3 regions of the Streptomyces sp. NPDC058741 genome follow, and region 1 is predicted to be linked to each of the others. Evidence: riboswitches for the same ligand, from Rfam matches in the RefSeq annotation. Region 1 holds a riboswitch; each other region holds the start of a gene.
The links. Region 1 has a riboswitch for cyclic di-AMP ahead of ACFW6P_RS02150 (NlpC/P60 family protein). Riboswitches for the same ligand answer to the same signal wherever they lie in the genome.
Positions count from the first base shown of each region.

Region 2: another riboswitch for cyclic di-AMP. It lies ahead of ACFW6P_RS13295 (peptidoglycan DD-metalloendopeptidase family protein); the one in region 1 lies ahead of ACFW6P_RS02150 (NlpC/P60 family protein).
Region 3: another riboswitch for cyclic di-AMP. It lies ahead of ACFW6P_RS08205 (transglycosylase family protein); the one in region 1 lies ahead of ACFW6P_RS02150 (NlpC/P60 family protein).

Region 1 is NZ_JBHYQH010000002.1:153,019-158,634, forward strand. It holds gene ACFW6P_RS02140 (M23 family metallopeptidase) at 1-83, shown strand, start outside; gene pcrA (DNA helicase PcrA) at 134-2,641, opposite strand; cyclic di-AMP (ydaO/yuaA leader) riboswitch at 2,931-3,102, shown strand; gene ACFW6P_RS02150 (NlpC/P60 family protein) at 3,111-4,292, shown strand; gene ACFW6P_RS02155 (hypothetical protein) at 4,375-5,319, shown strand; partial or broken gene ACFW6P_RS02160 (hypothetical protein) at 5,297-5,616, opposite strand, start outside.
Region 2 is NZ_JBHYQH010000013.1:2,657-8,272, forward strand. It holds gene ACFW6P_RS13275 (aspartate aminotransferase family protein) at 1-1,090, shown strand, start outside; gene ACFW6P_RS13280 (helix-turn-helix domain-containing protein) at 1,163-1,804, shown strand; gene ACFW6P_RS13285 (DUF6126 family protein) at 1,801-1,920, shown strand; gene ACFW6P_RS13290 (tyrosine-protein phosphatase) at 1,938-2,735, opposite strand; cyclic di-AMP (ydaO/yuaA leader) riboswitch at 3,404-3,564, shown strand; gene ACFW6P_RS13295 (peptidoglycan DD-metalloendopeptidase family protein) at 3,569-4,492, shown strand; gene ACFW6P_RS13300 (SGNH/GDSL hydrolase family protein) at 4,731-5,516, shown strand.
Region 3 is NZ_JBHYQH010000007.1:85,877-91,492, forward strand. It holds gene ACFW6P_RS08185 (exopolyphosphatase) at 1-717, opposite strand, end outside; gene ACFW6P_RS08190 (DUF501 domain-containing protein) at 714-1,244, opposite strand; gene ACFW6P_RS08195 (septum formation initiator family protein) at 1,279-1,755, opposite strand; gene eno (phosphopyruvate hydratase) at 1,885-3,165, opposite strand; gene ACFW6P_RS08205 (transglycosylase family protein) at 3,419-4,126, opposite strand; cyclic di-AMP (ydaO/yuaA leader) riboswitch at 4,131-4,297, opposite strand; gene ACFW6P_RS08210 (transglycosylase family protein) at 4,496-5,530, opposite strand.

The DNA.
Region 1 (5,616 bases):
TGCACTTCGAGGTGCGTCCGGCCGGCGGCTCGGCGATCGACCCGCTTCCGTGGCTGCGCAGCCACGGCGTCGACCCGACCTGACGTCCCGGCGCCCCCCCGCCGGCCGGGCCGGCGGGGGGCGTGTCAGCGGGTCAGAGCTTCTCCACCGGCGCGTAGCGCAGCAGCAGCCGCTTGGGCTTGGTGTCGCCGAAGTCGATCGTCGCCTCGGCGTTCCCGCCCGTGCCCTTCACGGCGACGACCGTGCCGAGCCCGAACTGGTCGTGGGTGACGCGGTCCCCGACGGCCAGGGACACCACCGGCTTCTCGGAGGTCCGGCGGGTGGCGAACCCTGAGGCGCCGGACGCCGAGGAGCGCGAGCGGGACGAGGACAGCGAGGCCGCCACGGACGAGACGGGCCCGGAGGACGCGGGCGAGGTCGCTCCGGTCCGCTTCCACTCCACGTGGGCCGGCGGGATCTCCTCCAGGAACCGGGAGGGCGGGTTGTACGACGGCTGGCCCCAGGCGCTGCGCAGGGTGGACCGCGTCAGGTACAGCCGCTCGCGCGCGCGGGTGATGCCGACGTAGGCGAGGCGCCGCTCCTCCTCCAGCTCCTTGGTCTGGCCGAGGGCGCGCATGTGCGGGAAGACGCCGTCCTCCATGCCCGTCAGGAAGACGACCGGGAACTCCAGGCCCTTGGCCGTGTGCAGGGTCATCAGGGTGATGACGCCGTCGCCGTCCTCCTCGTCGGGGATCTGGTCGGAATCGGCGACCAGCGCGACCTGCTCGAGGAAGTCGGACAGCGTGCCCCGCTCCTCCTCGCCACGCTCCTGCTCGAACTCCATGGCGACGGCGGCGAGTTCCTGGAGGTTCTCGATCCGGGTCTCGTCCTGCGGGTCGGTGGAGGCCTGCAGTTCGGCGAGGTAGCCGGTGCGCTCCAGTACGGCCTCCAGGACGGTGGCCGGTCCGGCGCCGGACTCGACGATCGTGCGGAGGTCCTCCATCAGCGTGTTGAACCGCCTGACGGCGTTGGTGGAGCGCGCGGCCATGCCGTAGGCCTCGTCGACGCGCTTGAGCGCCTGCGGGAAGCTGATCTTCTCGCGCTGGGCGAGGGCGTCGATCATCGCCTCGGCGCGGTCGCCGATGCCCCGCTTGGGGACGTTGAGGATCCGGCGCAGCGGCACCGAGTCCTCGGGGTTGGCCAGCACGCGCAGGTAGGCCAGGACGTCCCGGACCTCCTTGCGCTCGTAGAAGCGGACGCCGCCGACGACCTTGTAGGGCAGGCCGACGCGGATGAAGACCTCTTCGAAGACACGGGACTGGGCGTTGGTGCGGTAGAAGACCGCGATATCGCCCGCCTTGGCCTCGCCGGCGTCCGTGAGGCGGTCTATCTCGTCGGCGACGAACTGCGCCTCGTCGTGCTCGGTGTCGGCGACGTAGCCGGTGATCCGCGCGCCCGTGCCCGCGTTGGTCCACAGGTTCTTCGGGCGGCGGGACTCGTTGCGCTCGATGACCGCGTTGGCGGCGCTGAGGATCGTCTGCGTGGAGCGGTAGTTCTGCTCCAGCAGGATCGTCGTCGCGTCCGGGTAGTCCTCCTCGAACTGGAGGATGTTGCGGATCGTCGCGCCGCGGAAGGCGTAGATCGACTGGTCGGCGTCGCCCACGACGCACAGCTCGGCGGGCGGCACGTCGTCCGGGCCGGGCGGGACGTCGACGGGGTGCTCGGCGGTGCCGACCAGCTCGCGCACGAGGGCGTACTGGGCGTGGTTGGTGTCCTGGTACTCGTCGACCATGACGTGCCGGAAGCGGCGGCGGTAGTGCTCGGCGACGTCCGGGAAGGCGCGGAGCAGGTTGACCGTGGTCATGATCAGGTCGTCGAAGTCGAGGGCGTTCGCCTCGCGCAGCCGCGACTGGTACAGGGCGTAGGCCTGGGCGAGGGTCTTCTCGAAACCTCCCCCAGACTCCGTCTGGGAGGTGCCCCCAGTGGCCTGGGCGGCGAAGTCCTCCTCGTCGATCAGCTCGTTCTTCAGGTTGCTGATCTTGGCGCTGAAGGACTTCGGCGGGTAGCGCTTGGGGTCCAGGTCGAGGTCGCGGCAGACCAGGGCCATCAGGCGCTTGGAGTCGGCGGCGTCGTAGATCGAGAAGGAGGACGTGAAGCCGAGCTTCTTGCTCTCGCGGCGCAGGATGCGCACGCACGCGCTGTGGAACGTCATCACCCACATGGCGTTCGCGCGGGGGCCGACGAGCTGCTCGACGCGCTCCTTCATCTCGCCGGCGGCCTTGTTGGTGAAGGTGATCGCGAGGATCTGGCCCGGGTGCACGCCCCGCTCGGCGAGCAGGTGGGCGATGCGGTGCGTGAGGACCCGCGTCTTTCCGGAGCCGGCGCCGGCCACGATGAGCAGCGGGGAGCCGGAGTGGACGACGGCGGCGCGCTGGTTGTCGTTCAGCCCCTCCAGGAGGGCCGCGGTGTCCACCACCGGGCGCGGGGCGCCGTCGCGGTAGTGGGTGTCCCGGTCCGGGGGCGCGTCGAACTTCCCGCCGAACAGATCGTCCGGGATCGACTCCGGAACGTGATCGTCCTCGGGTGGCGGCGGGGGCTCGTCCGCGGGGCCCCGCTGGGACTGGAGGCTCGCCAGGAAGTGGTCGTCAAAGAGGCTGCTCATCGCTCTCCGAGTCTAGGACGCCCCACCGACAACCCGCCGCCGCCCCGGGAAATCACCGAAAGCACCCCGCTGTCACCAGTGGAAAGCGCCTGATCACAGTCGGCTACGACCCTCGGCATCACGGACGATTGGGGACCAGAACGTCGTGACCGCTCACTCTCCGCGATGCCGCGGGGCAAGGTCACGAAAATGTATCGGGCATATCACCCATCAACCTTCACAGGGGCCCCACGAGTTGGCTACGGTGCGACCGGGCCGCACGACCCCCACCGGCGAACCTCGCCGGGCCGCGCGGCCTCCGCCGAGTCCGGTGTGCCGCAGCGGCAGCCGGAGCCGGGGACCCACCGAGACCTTGGGGTGAATCGGCCCGACTCCCCTCACGGGGACGGCCGTAGGGCAACCCTTCCGAACCGCCCGCCCGAACCCGACAGCTAACCCGGTAGGCGGAACATGGAAGGAGTCGCCTCCCTTGGCGTCGCACCGCAAGTCGCGTCCTACGGGTTCGCGCGTGGCAGGAATACGGACCCCCGCCCTGGCAACGGCGGCCCTCACCTCCGTGGCCCTGCTGTCCCAGTCGGCCACCGCCGCCCCCGAGGCCGACGACAGGCCCAGCCTGGAGGAAGTCGAGAAGAAGGTCGACGACCTCTACCGTCAGGCGGAGTCCGCGACCGAGAAGTACAACTCGGCCAGGGAGAGGACCGCCAAGCAGCGCAAGCGCGTCGACACCCTCCTCGACGACGTCGCCCAGCGCACCCAGAAGCTCAACGAGGCGCGTGAGGAACTGGGTTCCTTCGCCGCCGCCCAGTACCGCACCGGCGCCTCCGCCCCGGACACCGCCACGTTCCTGCTCGCGGACACCCCGCAGGACTACTTCGACCAGACCCAGCTGATGGACCGGATGACCGGCCGTCAGAAGGTCGCCGTCGACGACTTCGTCACCCAGCAGTCCGAGACGATGAAGAAGCGCCGGGAGGCCACCGAGAGCCTCCGGACACTCACCGAGTCGCAGGGCGACCTGAAGACCGCCAAGGCGACCGTCCAGCGCAAGCTCGCCGACGCGCGCGAGCTGCTGTCGCGGCTGACCGCCGAGGAGAAGGCGCGGCTCGCGGCGATCGAGAAGGAGAAGCAGGAGGAGGCCGCCCGCAAGGCCGCCGAGCTGGCCCGTCAGCAGGCCGCGCAGCAGCAGGCGCAGGAGGAGGCGGCCCGGCAGCAGGAGAGCGGTACCTCCACCACGACCCCGGAGTCCGGCTCGTCCCCGTCCGCTCCGACGGACCCGGCCGGCTCCTCGTACGCCACCAAGGCCGAGAAGGCGCTCGCCTTCGCCCGCGCCCAGATCGGCAAGCCGTACGTGTGGGGCGCCGTAGGCCCCGGCTCCTACGACTGCTCCGGCCTGACCCAGGCCGCCTGGAAGGCCGCGGGGGTGACCCTCCCGCGCACCACGTACGACCAGGTGAACGCGGGCACCACGGTCCCGCTCTCCCAGGCGCGCCCCGGTGACCTGGTGTTCTTCTACGACGACGTCACCCACGTCGGGATCTACGTCGGCAACGGCATGATGATCCACGCCCCGAAGCCGGGCACCTACGTGCGCGAGGAGTCGCTCTACTACGACGGCGAGTCGTCGATCCACAGCGTGGTGCGGCCGGCCTGAGGGGTCGCGGACGTTTTTGGGGGGGGGCCGCGCGCGCGGGCCCCCCCATCCATCGCGGGCGGCGCTCTCTAGCATCGGCGCTATGCCCGGCCCCTCCCCGTCCCTCACCTTGTGGGCGACCTACACGCTCACGACCGCCACCGTGTCGGTCGGCCTCGACTCGGCCGGGTACGAGGTCCTCTCCCGCATCCTCCTCGCCCTGTCCTGCGCGAGCTGGCTGGGAGCGGTCGCGTACGCCGTGCTGCGGCTGCCGGGGACGGCGTGGCGTGAGGAGACTCCGGCCGCGCTCACCTTCACGGCGGCGACCGCCCTGGTGGGCACCGGCTTCCGCGCCGCCGGCCTGCGGGACACGGCCGCGGGGCTGCTCGCGCTCGCCGCGCTGCTGTGGATCCCGCTGCTGGGCGCGCGGGTCCCGGACCGTCAGGGCGCGGTGTTCCTGCGCTGCGTGGCCACCCAGGGGCTCGCCGTGCTCGGCGCCGCCCTCGCCGCGGCCGGGTCGGCGGCCTGGCTCGCGTACACGGCCCTGGTGCTGTTCTGGCTGGGGCTCGCGCTCTACGTCGTCGCCCTGTTCCGTTTCCGGCCGCGGCAGATGACGGACGGCGCCGGGGAACACTGGCTGGCGGCCGGCGGGCTCGGCGTCTCGGCCCTGGCCGGAGCGCTTCTGCTCGGCGCCGACCGCGGCGGCTTCCCCCTGTGGAACGACGACGACCGCACCGTCCTCACCCGGGCCGCCGTCGCGCTGCTGGTGCTCACCCCGGTCTGCTGCGTCGTCCTGCTCACCGCCGAGCTGATGCGGCCCCGGCACCGCTACGACGTGTCCCGCTGGGCGACCGTGTTCGTCGTGGCCGTGACGGCGGCGGCCGCCCTGGCCCTCGCGGCCGCCCTCGACGTGCCCTGGCTCGACGGCGCGGGGCAGGCGCTGCTGTGGGTCGCGGTGGCCGTCTGGCTCGGGTGCACCGCCTGGGCGGTCGTCTCGGCCCGGGCCGGCGGCGGCGTCGGACGGGTCAGGTCCAGAGCACGGCGATGAAGACGTTCGCCGTGGTCAGCAGCCCGACCAGGCCGAAGAGGCCCTTGTCCACCTCTCGTCGTCCCGCTTCACGTAGACCAGGCCGAGGATCACGATCAGCAGGGCCGGCTTCACGCCGATCTTGGTGTTGTTCACGGACCGGTCGTCGGCCTGGTTGAGACCGACCAGGATCACCCCGGTGACCAGCATCGTCAGCGCGCCGTGCAGCATCGCGGGGGTGAAGCGGGCGGTGCCGGCGCCCATCGCCTTCGTCTGGGTGAGGAAGCCGCCCAGGAGCGCGGCGATGCCGACGATGTG
Region 2 (5,616 bases), on a different contig from region 1:
CCAGCCGCTGCCCGGACTGCTGGCCGAGAAGCTGCTCGCGCACAGCCCGCACCTGGACCGGGTGTTCTTCGGCAACAGCGGCACCGAGGCCGTCGAGGGCGCCCTGAAGTTCGCCCGGTTCGTCACCGGCCGGCCCAGGATCCTGTACTGCGCGCACGCCTTCCACGGCCTGACCACCGGCTCCCTGTCCGTCAACGGCGAGCCGGGCTTCCGGGACGGCTTCGCCCCGCTGCTGCCCGACACGGCGGTGCCGCTCGGCGACCTCGACGCCCTGGAGAGGGAGCTGAGGAAGGGCGACGTCGCCGCCCTGATCGTCGAGCCGATCCAGGGCAAGGGCGTGCTGGAGGCCCCGCCCGGCTATCTGCGTGCCGCACAGGAACTGCTGCACCGGCACCGGGCGCTGCTCATCGCCGACGAGGTGCAGACGGGCCTCGGGCGGACCGGCGACTTCTACGCCTACCAGCACGAGGCGGGCGTCGAGCCCGACCTGGTGTGCGTGGCGAAGGCGCTGTCGGGCGGTTACGTACCGGTGGGCGCGACGATCGGCAAGGACTGGATCTTCAAGAAGGTCTACTCGTCCATGGACCGGGTGCTGGTCCACTCGGCGAGCTTCGGTTCCAACGCACAGGCCATGGCGGCCGGGCTCGCCGTGCTGTCCGTGATGGAGAACGAGCAGATCGTCGCGGGCGTCCGGGCCACCGGGGAGCGGCTGCGGTCCCGCCTTGCGGCGCTCGTGGACCGCTACGAGATGCTCGCCGAGGTCCGCGGGCGGGGACTGATGATCGGCGTCGAGTTCGGCCGGCCCGCGTCGCTGAAGCTGCGCGGCCGCTGGGCCATGCTCCAGGCCGCGCGCAAGGGACTCTTCGCGCAGATGGTCGTCGTGCCGTTGCTGCAGCGCCACCGCATCCTCACCCAGGTCTCGGGCGACCACATGGAGGTGATCAAGCTGATTCCGCCGCTGATCATCGGTGAGCGGGAGGCCGACCGCTTCGTCGACGCCTTCACGGCCGTGATGGACGACGCACACCACGGCGGGCTGGTGTGGGACTTCGGGAAGACGCTGGTCAAGCAGGCGGTCGCCAACCGCTGAGCTCGCCCCTCCGGTTTTTGCCTGAGAGGCAAGAAACTTGCCCGTGAGGCAAGGCCGGGGCTGAATGGAGGCATGAGCTCCTCCGAGATGGAGCCGCCCTCCGGGGCGGACCCGCCGGCCGGGCGGCCCGAGGGGCTGCCCGCCGTCGCGCCGCGGCTGCGGGCCCTGCGGCGCCAGGCCTCCCTGACCCTGGAGGCCGCGGCCCGCGCCGCGGGGCTGTCGCCCGCCCACCTGTCCCGCCTGGAGACCGGGCAGCGCCAGCCCTCGCTGCCGATGCTGCTCACGCTCGCCCGGGTCTACGGTACGACGGTCTCCGAACTGCTCGGCGAGACGGCCGCCGGCCGGGACGCCGTCGTGCGCTCCGCCGACATGGAACCGACCGCGGCCGGCGGCTGGACCTACTGGCAGGCCGGTGCCTCGGGGCGCGGTATGCAGGCCCTGCGGGTGCACGTCCCGTACGGCTCCCAGGGCGACGTGGTGCGCGTCCATCCCGGCGAGGAGTGGCTCCACGTGCTGCGCGGCCGGCTGCGGCTGCGCCTCGGCGACACCACGCACCGGCTGTCGCCGGGCGACAGCGCGCACTTCGACTCGCTGACCCCGCACCGCATCGCCGCCGAGGACCACGACGGCGTCGACCTGCTCTTCGTCCACACCCTGCTGCAGAGCCCCACGGCCGCCCTGTGCCTGGGCCACACCCCTGGAGACCCGTCATGAGCGACATCGAGGACAAGTTCCCGCGCGCCCTGTGGGTGCGGCTGTTCATCTACCTCGTCATGGGGCACGTCTTCGCGGCGTTCGTGTACTTCCTGTTCGAGGCGGGGAGCCGCTAGGTCCGCGACCCGGGCCCTCAGTCGAGGAGCCGCTCGCGCAGCCGTTCCCGGGTCTCCGGGGTGAGCCCCAGCCCCTGCTCCAGGTACACGTCGACACCGCCCCACGTCTCCTCGATGGTCTCGAAGGCCGTCGTCAGGTACTCGGCACGGGCGTCGAAGAGGGGGCTGAGCAGCTCCATCACCTCGGGGGAGTAGGCCGAGGCGTGCGAGCTGCTGCGGTGCACCTTGTAGCGGCGGTGCTTGGCGTTGGACTTCAGGTAGTCGTCGACGATCGCGTCGCGCTCCACGCCCACCGCGAGCAGCGTCACCGCCACGGACAGGCCCGCGCGGTCCTTGCCCGCCGCGCAGTGCATCAGCACCGGCACGCTGTCCTCCGCGAGCGCGTGCAGCACGTGGGAGTGCTCTGCCGTGCGCTCCTTGATGATCATGCGGTAGGAGGCGATCATCCGGGCCGCGCCCTTGCCGTCCGCGAGGATCGAGCGCAGCTGGTCCAGGTCGCCGTCGCGGACCATCTTCCAGAACTCGGCGCCGTCGGCCGGGTCGCTCAGCGGCAGGTTCACATTGCGCACGCCGGGCAGCGCGACGTCCGGACCTTCCAGCTTCTGGTCGGCCGCGTTGCGGAAGTCGAAGATCGTGTGCAGGCCCAGGGTGGTGAGGAAGGCGGCGTCCTCACCGGTCGCGTGCGCCAGGTGACCGCTGCGGTACAGCACGCCCTGCCGGACCCGCCGCCCGTCCACGGTCGGCAGTCCGCCCACATCGCGGAAGTTGCGCACTCCGGCCAGCTGGGGCTCGGTCGACGGGACCTGCTGCGTCACGGGGGCTCCTCCCATTCGGCGCCGCCGCCGCGGCTCGGCGGCGGGCACCACTCGACGATACGACATGCCTGCCTGGGTGCTCCCGGGTCCGGCCGGCAGCTTGAGCTGCTGCGCTTCGGCGGAGTCGGGCTCGCCGTCACGCCGCACCACCCGGACGCCCTCGGCCGCCGATGCCGTCGGGCGCGGAGTGAGCCTGGACGACCGGGGACCGGCCGTCGACTCCTCCCGGACACGGACCGGGACCGAACGCCTTGAAACGGGCTAAGTTCACCGAGGGGGCGTACTGCTCCATCGCGGACTGCGGGTCGGCGCGCGCGGTGACCTCCACGCCATTCTCATCCGGCTTGAGGTGAAGTGGCCCTTCTGTCCGAATGAGGAGCTTCGGTTGCTTCACCACAACCTGCCCCGATCGCGCAGGAGATGGGAGTGAGGTGCGTGACCATCGTCATATCCGTGACGATGTGTTGTCGTCATGTACACGTAATACTGTTGTGGAACAAGGCTTTTGAGGAAGAGTGAAGATCCTTAACTGACGCTCGGTGACGGCGAACACGGCGACGCGTCAAGGGAAAAGGCCGTCACGCGGAACCGCAAGCTTGTCCGGTCGCGTCCTGGTCGCTTACGTTCCACACCAATCCGGACGGACGCCCAATCCTGCCGCCGCCCGGAGCCCGCACCCACTGACCCGTGTACGGCAGGAGCGGGGGACCCACAGGTAAGACGCCTGTTCCGGTTCCCGGAACGGCTTGGGGTTAAGCCGCGCCTCGGCGCGGCCGGGCATCTCCAGTCCGAACCCGACAGCTCACCTCGTAGGCGCCGGAGAGGAATTCGCCATGCCCGCGAAGGGTAAGCACCGTCGTCCGAAAACCCAGCGTTTCACCCGCTCCCTCGCCGTCGCCGGAACCGGCGGCGCCGCTCTCGCCCTCCCGCTCATGGGGGCCGCCGGCGCCCACGCCGCCACCCCGCAGTCGGCTCCGGAAAAGGCCGTCCAGTCCGCTCCGGCCACCGGCAAGCAGACCACCGAGAAGGCCGCGACCGCCCGCACGTACACCGTGAAGGCCGGCGACTACCTCGCGAAGATCGCCGACGACCAGAACGTCAGAGGCGGCTGGAAGAAGCTCTACTCGGACAACCGCGACGCCGTGGGTGACGACCCGTCGCTGATCCACCCGGGCCTGAAGCTGTCGATCGGCAGGAAGACGGCGAGCGCGCCGAAGACCGAGTCGTCCGCGCCGAAGGCGTCGGCGGAGAAGCCGGCGAAGAAGTCGTCCGCCGCTCAGTCGTCCACCCGGGCCGGCACCGCCGCGAAGCCCGCCGCCGCCAAGCCGGCCGCCGACAGCAACGCCAGTGGCTACAGCGCCCCGGTGGACGGTGCCACCGTCGGTACGCCGTACCGCATGTCCGGCAGCATGTGGTCCAGCGGCTACCACACCGGCGTCGACTTCGTCGTCCCCACCGGCACCTCTCTCAAGGCCGTCGGCGCGGGCACGGTCGTCTCCGCCGGCTGGGGCGGCGCGTACGGCAACCAGGTCGTCCTCAGGCTCGCCGACGGCGGCTACGCCCAGTACGCCCACCTGTCCCAGCTCTCCGTCTCGGCCGGCCAGAGCGTGACCGCCGGGCAGCAGGTCGGCCTCTCCGGCGCGACCGGCAACGTCACCGGACCGCACCTGCACTTCGAGATCCGCACCACGCCGGACTACGGCTCGGACGTGGACCCGGTCGCCTACCTGCGCTCGCACGGCGTCTCCGTCGGCTGAGGGGCCGTACGAACCCGACCTGCCCGACCCGCGCACCGAAGGCCGGACCCCGATCCCCGGGTCCGGCCTTCGGCCCGTCCCCAACACCCCTGCCGAGATGTGTATTCCGGAGTTGGCGAACCCTTGGGAAGTGGCTTATCTCACCGACCGTCAACCCCTCCCTACGGTCGCGTAGGTCACATTCCACGGTGAATCATGAACGGCTGTGGCAGACGATTCGAAGAGTGACGACAAAGCAGTGATCGGGTCGTACGTGGCGGTGGGGGACAGCTTCACCGAGGGCGTGGGCGACCCCGGCCCCGACGGGGCGTTCGTCGGCTGGGCCGACCGGTTCGCCGTCCTGCTCGCCGACCGCCGGCCCGAAGGCGACTTCCGGTACACGAACCTCGCCGTGCGCGGGAAGCTCCTCGACCAGATCGTGGCGGACCAGGTGCCGCGGGCCATCGACATGGCCCCGGACCTCGTCTCGTTCTGCGCCGGGGGCAACGACATCATCCGGCCCGGCACCGACCCGGACGAGGTGGCCGAGCGCTTCGAGCGGGCCCTCGCCCCGCTCGTCGCCGCGGCCGGCACGGTCCTGGTGACGACCGGGTTCGACACGCGCGGCGTGCCCGTGCTGAAGCATCTGCGCGGCAAGATCGCCACCTACAACGGGCATGTCCGGGCCATCGCCGACCGGTACGGCTGTCCGGTGCTCGACCTGTGGGCCCTGCGCAGTGTGCGCGACCGCAGGGCCTGGGACGCCGACCGGCTGCACCTGTCGCCCGAGGGGCACACGCGCGTCGCGCTCCGCGCGGGCCAGGTGCTCGGACTCGAGGTGCCGGCCGATCCCGAGCAGGCGTGGCCCCCGCTGCCGCCGCGCGGCACACTCGAGGTCCGGCGCGACGACGTGCACTGGGCCCGGCAGTTCCTTGCCCCGTGGATCGGGCGGAGGTTGCGCGGGGAGTCGTCGGGCGACCATGTGACGGCGAAGGGCGCGCTGTCGCCGGACGACATCAGGATGCGGATCGAGGCGGTGGCGTAGCGCCTGCCGGCTCGGGGGCGGTGCCTTCGGCGGTCCGCGGCCGGTTCGGCGGGAGTGCGCGCAGAGCCTTGCGGCGGTGAGCGCAGGGCCTGTCCGGCAA
Region 3 (5,616 bases), on a different contig from region 1:
GATGGCGGCCGAGTCGTACTCCGGCAGCTCCTGGGCGATCGCCGACACGGTCGTCACGGACCCGGCGAGGCCCACCAGCGTCCGTGCCTCGCGCAGCGGAACCGTCTCCTCCGCCAGGTCGAGGGCGGCCGCGATGTCGGCCCGCATCGCGGCGATCCGCTCCTCGGAGGGCGGGTCGCTCACCACCCCGTCGCGGACCAGGTGCCGCTCGGTCATGCGGACGCAGCCGACGTCCACCGAGCGGGCCGCGCGCACCCGGTCGTCACCGACGACGAACTCGGTGGAGCCGCCCCCGATGTCCACGACCAGGTAGGGCCTGGGCAGGTGGTCACGCCCGGCCAGCTCCTTGGTCGCGCCGGTGAAGGAGAACTCGGCCTCCTGGTCCCCGGAGATCACCTCGGGCTCGACGCCCAGGATGTCCAGCACCCCGCGCACGAACTCGTGCCGGTTCTCGGCGTCCCGGGAGGCGGAGGTGGCGACGAACCTGAGCCGCTCGGCCCCGTGCCGCTTGACGACCTCGGCATACTCGCGGCAGGCCGCGAACGTCCGCTCCAGCGCTTCCGGGGCGAGCCGGCCGGTGCGGTCCACGCCCTGCCCGAGCCGCACGATCGTCATACGGCGGTCCAGGTCGACCAGCTCGCCGGTCGCCGGGTCGGCGTCGGCGACCAGCAGCCGGATCGAGTTCGTACCGCAGTCCACGGCGGCGACCCGGGTCACTGGGCGTCCTCCTCGGCGGACGTCACGCACGGGCCCTTGCGCCACCACTCGGGCAGCATCGCGATCGCCTCGTCCCCGAGCGGGTTCACCCCGGGCCCGGCGGCCAGCGAGTGCGCCACCAGCACGTGCAGGCACTTCACCCGGTCCGGCATGCCGCCCGCGCTCGGGAAGTCCTTCAGCACCTCGATCTCGTCACGGCGCCGGACGTAGTCCTCGTGCGCCGCCCGGTACGCCGCCGCCAGCTCCGGGTCCGAGGCGAGCCGCTCGGTCATCTCCTTCATCACGCCGTTCGCCTCCAGCGTGCCGATCGCGGAGTTCGCCTTCGGGCACGTCAGGTAGTACAGCGTGGGGAACGGCGTCCCGTCCGGCAGCCGCGGGGCCGTCTCGACGACGTCCGGCTGCCCGCAGGGGCACCGGTGCGCGATCGCGCGCAGGCCGCGCGGGGGCCGGCCGAGCTGCTGCTTGAAGGCCTCGACGTCGGCGTCGGTGGGCTCGGTGCGCGGGGTGGTCGGCGGGGACGTTTCCATGACTGTCTTCGGGTGTCTTTCTCTGGGGTCACTGTTACGGGGCGGAGGCGTCGGACTTGTCGACCCCGTCCCAGACGTTCGCGTACCAGGGGCGGTCGGCCGCCCCGAGGGAGGTGCGCGACTGCCGCGCCGGGCGCGGGTCGACGACGATGAAGCCCGTCTCCCCCGGCATGACGTAGTGCAACCGCTGCCTGATCTGCTGCTCGGCGTACGCGTCGTCCTGCCAGCGCGCCTTCGTGTCGCGCAGTCGTTCGACTCGCTGACGGGCCTGCTGCTGCTCGCGCTGCAGGTCCTCGATCTCGGCGCGCTGGGAGACGTACTGCCGCATCGGATAGGCCAGGGCAACGATCAGCGAGCACATCACCAGCGCGAGCAGCGCCGCCCGGCCGGTCAGCCGGGAGCGGCGGGCCTGCCGCTTGGTCTGGGAGCGGTAGACCCGGGCCGCGGTCTGCTCGCCGAGCAGCCGGATCCTGGTCGTGGTGGAGAACCGGTCCCGGTCCTTCACGGCCATCTGTCAGCCTCCGCTCCACCGTCCTGCGCGCGTACGTCCCCGCACACGGTACGGGACCGAGTACGGGGACGTACGTACGACTGGCTCAGCCGTGCCCCGGGCCGGTGCCTGCCCGGGCCCGGTGCGCGGTCAGGCCTTGAAGCGGGGGAACGCGCTGCGGCCGGCGTACACCGCGGCGTCGTCGAGGATCTCCTCGATGCGCAGCAGCTGGTTGTACTTGGCGACGCGCTCGGAGCGGGCCGGGGCGCCGGTCTTGATCTGGCCGCAGTTGGTGGCGACGGCCAGGTCGGCGATGGTGACGTCCTCGGTCTCGCCGGAGCGGTGGGACATCATGCACTTGAAGCCGTTGCGCTGGGCCAGCTCCACGGCGTCCAGGGTCTCGGTGAGCGAACCGATCTGGTTCACCTTCACGAGCAGCGCGTTGGCCGCGCCCTCCTCGATGCCGCGGGCGAGGCGCTCGGGGTTGGTGACGAACAGGTCGTCGCCGACGAGCTGGACCTTGTCGCCGAGCTTGTCGGTGATGGTCTTCCAGCCGTCCCAGTCGTCCTCGAACAGCGGGTCCTCGATGGACACGAGCGGGTACGCGTCGACGAGCTCCGCGTAGTACTCGGTCATCTCGGCCGCCGAGCGCTCCTTGCCCTCGAAGGTGTAGACGCCGTCCTCGTAGAACTCGGAGGCGGCCACGTCGAGCGCCAGGGCGATCTGCTCGCCGGGGGTGTAGCCGGCTTCCTTGATCGCCTCGAGGATGAGGTCGAGGGCCTCGCGGTTGGAGCCGAGGTTCGGGGCGAAGCCGCCCTCGTCGCCGAGGCCGGTGGCCAGGCCCTTGCTCTTCAGGACCTTCTTCAGCGTGTGGTAGACCTCGGCGCCCCAGCGCAGGGCCTCGGAGAAGGACTCCGCGCCGATCGGGGCGATCATGAACTCCTGGATGTCCACGTTGGAGTCGGCGTGCGAGCCGCCGTTCAGGATGTTCATCATCGGCACCGGCAGCAGGTGCGCGTTGGGGCCGCCCAGGTAGCGGAACAGCGGCAGGTCGCTGGCCTCGGAGGCGGCGTGGGCGACGGCGAGCGAGACGCCGAGGATGGCGTTGGCGCCCAGGGAGCCCTTGTTGTCGGTGGCGTCCAGGTCGAACATGGCCTGGTCGATCAGGCGCTGCTCGGTGGCGTCGTAGCCGACCAGCTCCGGGCCGATCTGCTCGATGACCGCGAGGACGGCCTTCTCCACACCCTTGCCGAGGTAACGGTTCGAGTCGCCGTCGCGGAGCTCGATGGCCTCGAAGGCGCCCGTCGAGGCGCCGGACGGGACGGCGGCACGACCCGTGCTGCCGTCGTCGAGGCCGACCTCGACCTCGACCGTGGGGTTGCCTCGGGAGTCCAGGATTTCCCGGGCTACGACGACGTCGATGGACGGCACGAGCATCTCCTTCTCGATGTGACGCGGGTACGCGGGCCGCTCGGGCCCTGCGAGGCGCGGGCCGCGGTGGCTCGCGACATGAGCCTAACCGGCTCGGGGCGTTCGGCCACCGGGTCTCCCACCTCGTGGACAGAACCGAGAGAAAATTGTTTCCGAACGGAACAAAGCAGGATGCCGAAAGAACCCCGCCCCGGTGCGTACGGGGGACGACGCACCGGGGCGGGGGAACCATGGGCCCTGGGCGGGCCGCTGCTCACTTCAGGTGCAGCTGCTGGCCCGGGTAGATGAGGTTGGCGTCCTGAACGATGTCCTTGTTCAGCTCGAAGAGCTTCTCCCAGCCGCCCTTGACCTTCTCCTCCGCGGCGATGGAGCTCAGGGTGTCGCCCTTGACGACCTTGTACTCGCCGTCGCCCTTCTTGACCTTCTTGCCGGTCGGGGTGGTGACGGTCTTCTTCGCGGCCGGACGCTCGGCGGAGCGGGAGGCGGGCTGCCGGGTCTCGCGGGTCTCGGTGCTCTGCCGGCTCTGGCTCTGGTTCTGGCTCTGGCTCTGCGAGGAGCTGCCGGAGTCGGCGGAGCCGCCGGTGTAGCCGGCACTCGACAGGCCCTTGCCGCAGACCGGCCAGGCACCCTTGCCCTGGCCCGCGAGGACCTTCTCGGCGATCTCGATCTGCTGGGCCTTGGTGGCCTGGTCGGCGGTGGAGGCGTACTTGGTGCCGCCGTAGCCGGCCCAGGTGGAGGCGGAGAACTGCAGACCGCCGTAGTAGCCGTTGCCGGTGTTGATGGACCAGTTGCCGCCCGACTCGCACTGGGCGACGGCGTCCCACTCGGAGGCGGTGGCGGCGGAGGCGCTGCCGGCCGCCATCAGCGGGCCGGCGACGGCCGCGGAGGCGACACCGGCGACGGCGACGGCACGGGCGGCCTTGGACGGACGGCGGTGCTTGCCCTTGCTGGAAAACAGCATGGATGGATCCCCTCACCGACGCCTGCGAGGTGAGCTGTCGGGTTCGGGCCGGCTGAGTTGCCCGGCCACGTCCCTGACGGGACGCGGCTTCACCCCAAGCCCTTCCGGCGGAACGAGCCGGTCGGGCACCTACCTTGGGTCCCCCGCTCCTGCCTACGGCGCTTGACGCGACGACTGTTCCCGTGCGGCCGCTGGCAGGATTCGGCGTTGCGGCAACCGGGGCTCACGGTGGCGAGCGGTCACGACCGTAGACATGCGATCCGGGGAAATTCAAAGACGACCAGGCCTTCTGAGATCTATCTCTCACGACCCTCAAACGGGACATTAGCCGCGAAATATGACGTGAACTCGCGCCTTTTCGGGGTGACTTCAGCCCTCGTTTCCGCCGTGCCCGAACGACCACTCGTCGTCCGCTTCGCCCCTGGTCGTGAGCGTCTGACCGGGGCGGATGAGGTTCGGGTCGGCCCCGACGGCCTCCCGGTTCACGTCGTAGAGCGCCCGCCATCCGCCGCTGACGTCAAGGGAGTCGGCGATGGACCAGAGACTGTCACCGGAACGGACGGTGTAGGCGCCGTCCGCCGCGTCGCGGGAGGCGTCGTCACCGCGCGAGGCGTGCCGGCCCGCGGACTCGTCCGCCCGGCCGTCGGCCGGCTCGGCGTTCTCGTCGGCGCCGGGGCCGCGGTGACGGCCGGAGCCGGTGCCGGTGAGCGCCGAGGAGTCCTCGCCCTGCCGCGCGTTATCGGGCATCTCGCCGGGGGCGGCCAGGGGGGAGTTCCCGTCCTCACTCTGCCGCGCGGGGTCGGCGGAGGCCGAGGACTTGTCGGACTTGAGCGTTTCGTCGCTTTCTTCGTCGTTATCGGTCGCAGTCGACTCCGGATCAGGCGACGGGGACGACGAGGCCGTCGACGACGGGGACGCGTCGGGGGATTCGAGCAGACCGGGTGAATCCGTGGGACGGGAGGACTCGTCCGACTCGTCCGACTCGGGCGAACCGGGCGACTCGGGCGAACCGGAGGCGCCGGAGCCCTTGCCCTGCTCGAGGCCGGAGAGCAGTCCGCAGGTGCGCCACGCGCCGACCCCCTGGTCGGCGAGGATTCTCTCGGCCACCGATATCTGCTGGGAGCGGCTGGCCAGGTCGGCGCTCACGGCGTAGTCGAGGCCGCCGTAAGCCTCCCAGTCCTCCTGGGAGATGGCGAGGCCGCCGTAGTAGCCGTTGCCGCTGTTCTGGCTCCAGGCGCCGCCGGTCTCGCAGTCCGCGACCCGGTCCCAGGTCACACCCTCTGCCGCGCTGGCGCCGGAGGCTCCGAGGAGCGGGATCGCGATGGCGGAGCCGGTCACTCCGGCCGCGACGAGGAGAGCCGGAGCCTGGCGGGGGCGACGGTGCCGACCGTTCCCGGAGAGCATGCGGAGACCTTTCGGAGACAGCAGTGATCGACACGGCGTGAGTGCTCGGGCCGTGTTGATGGGTGAACGTATCGGCAGACGATCAC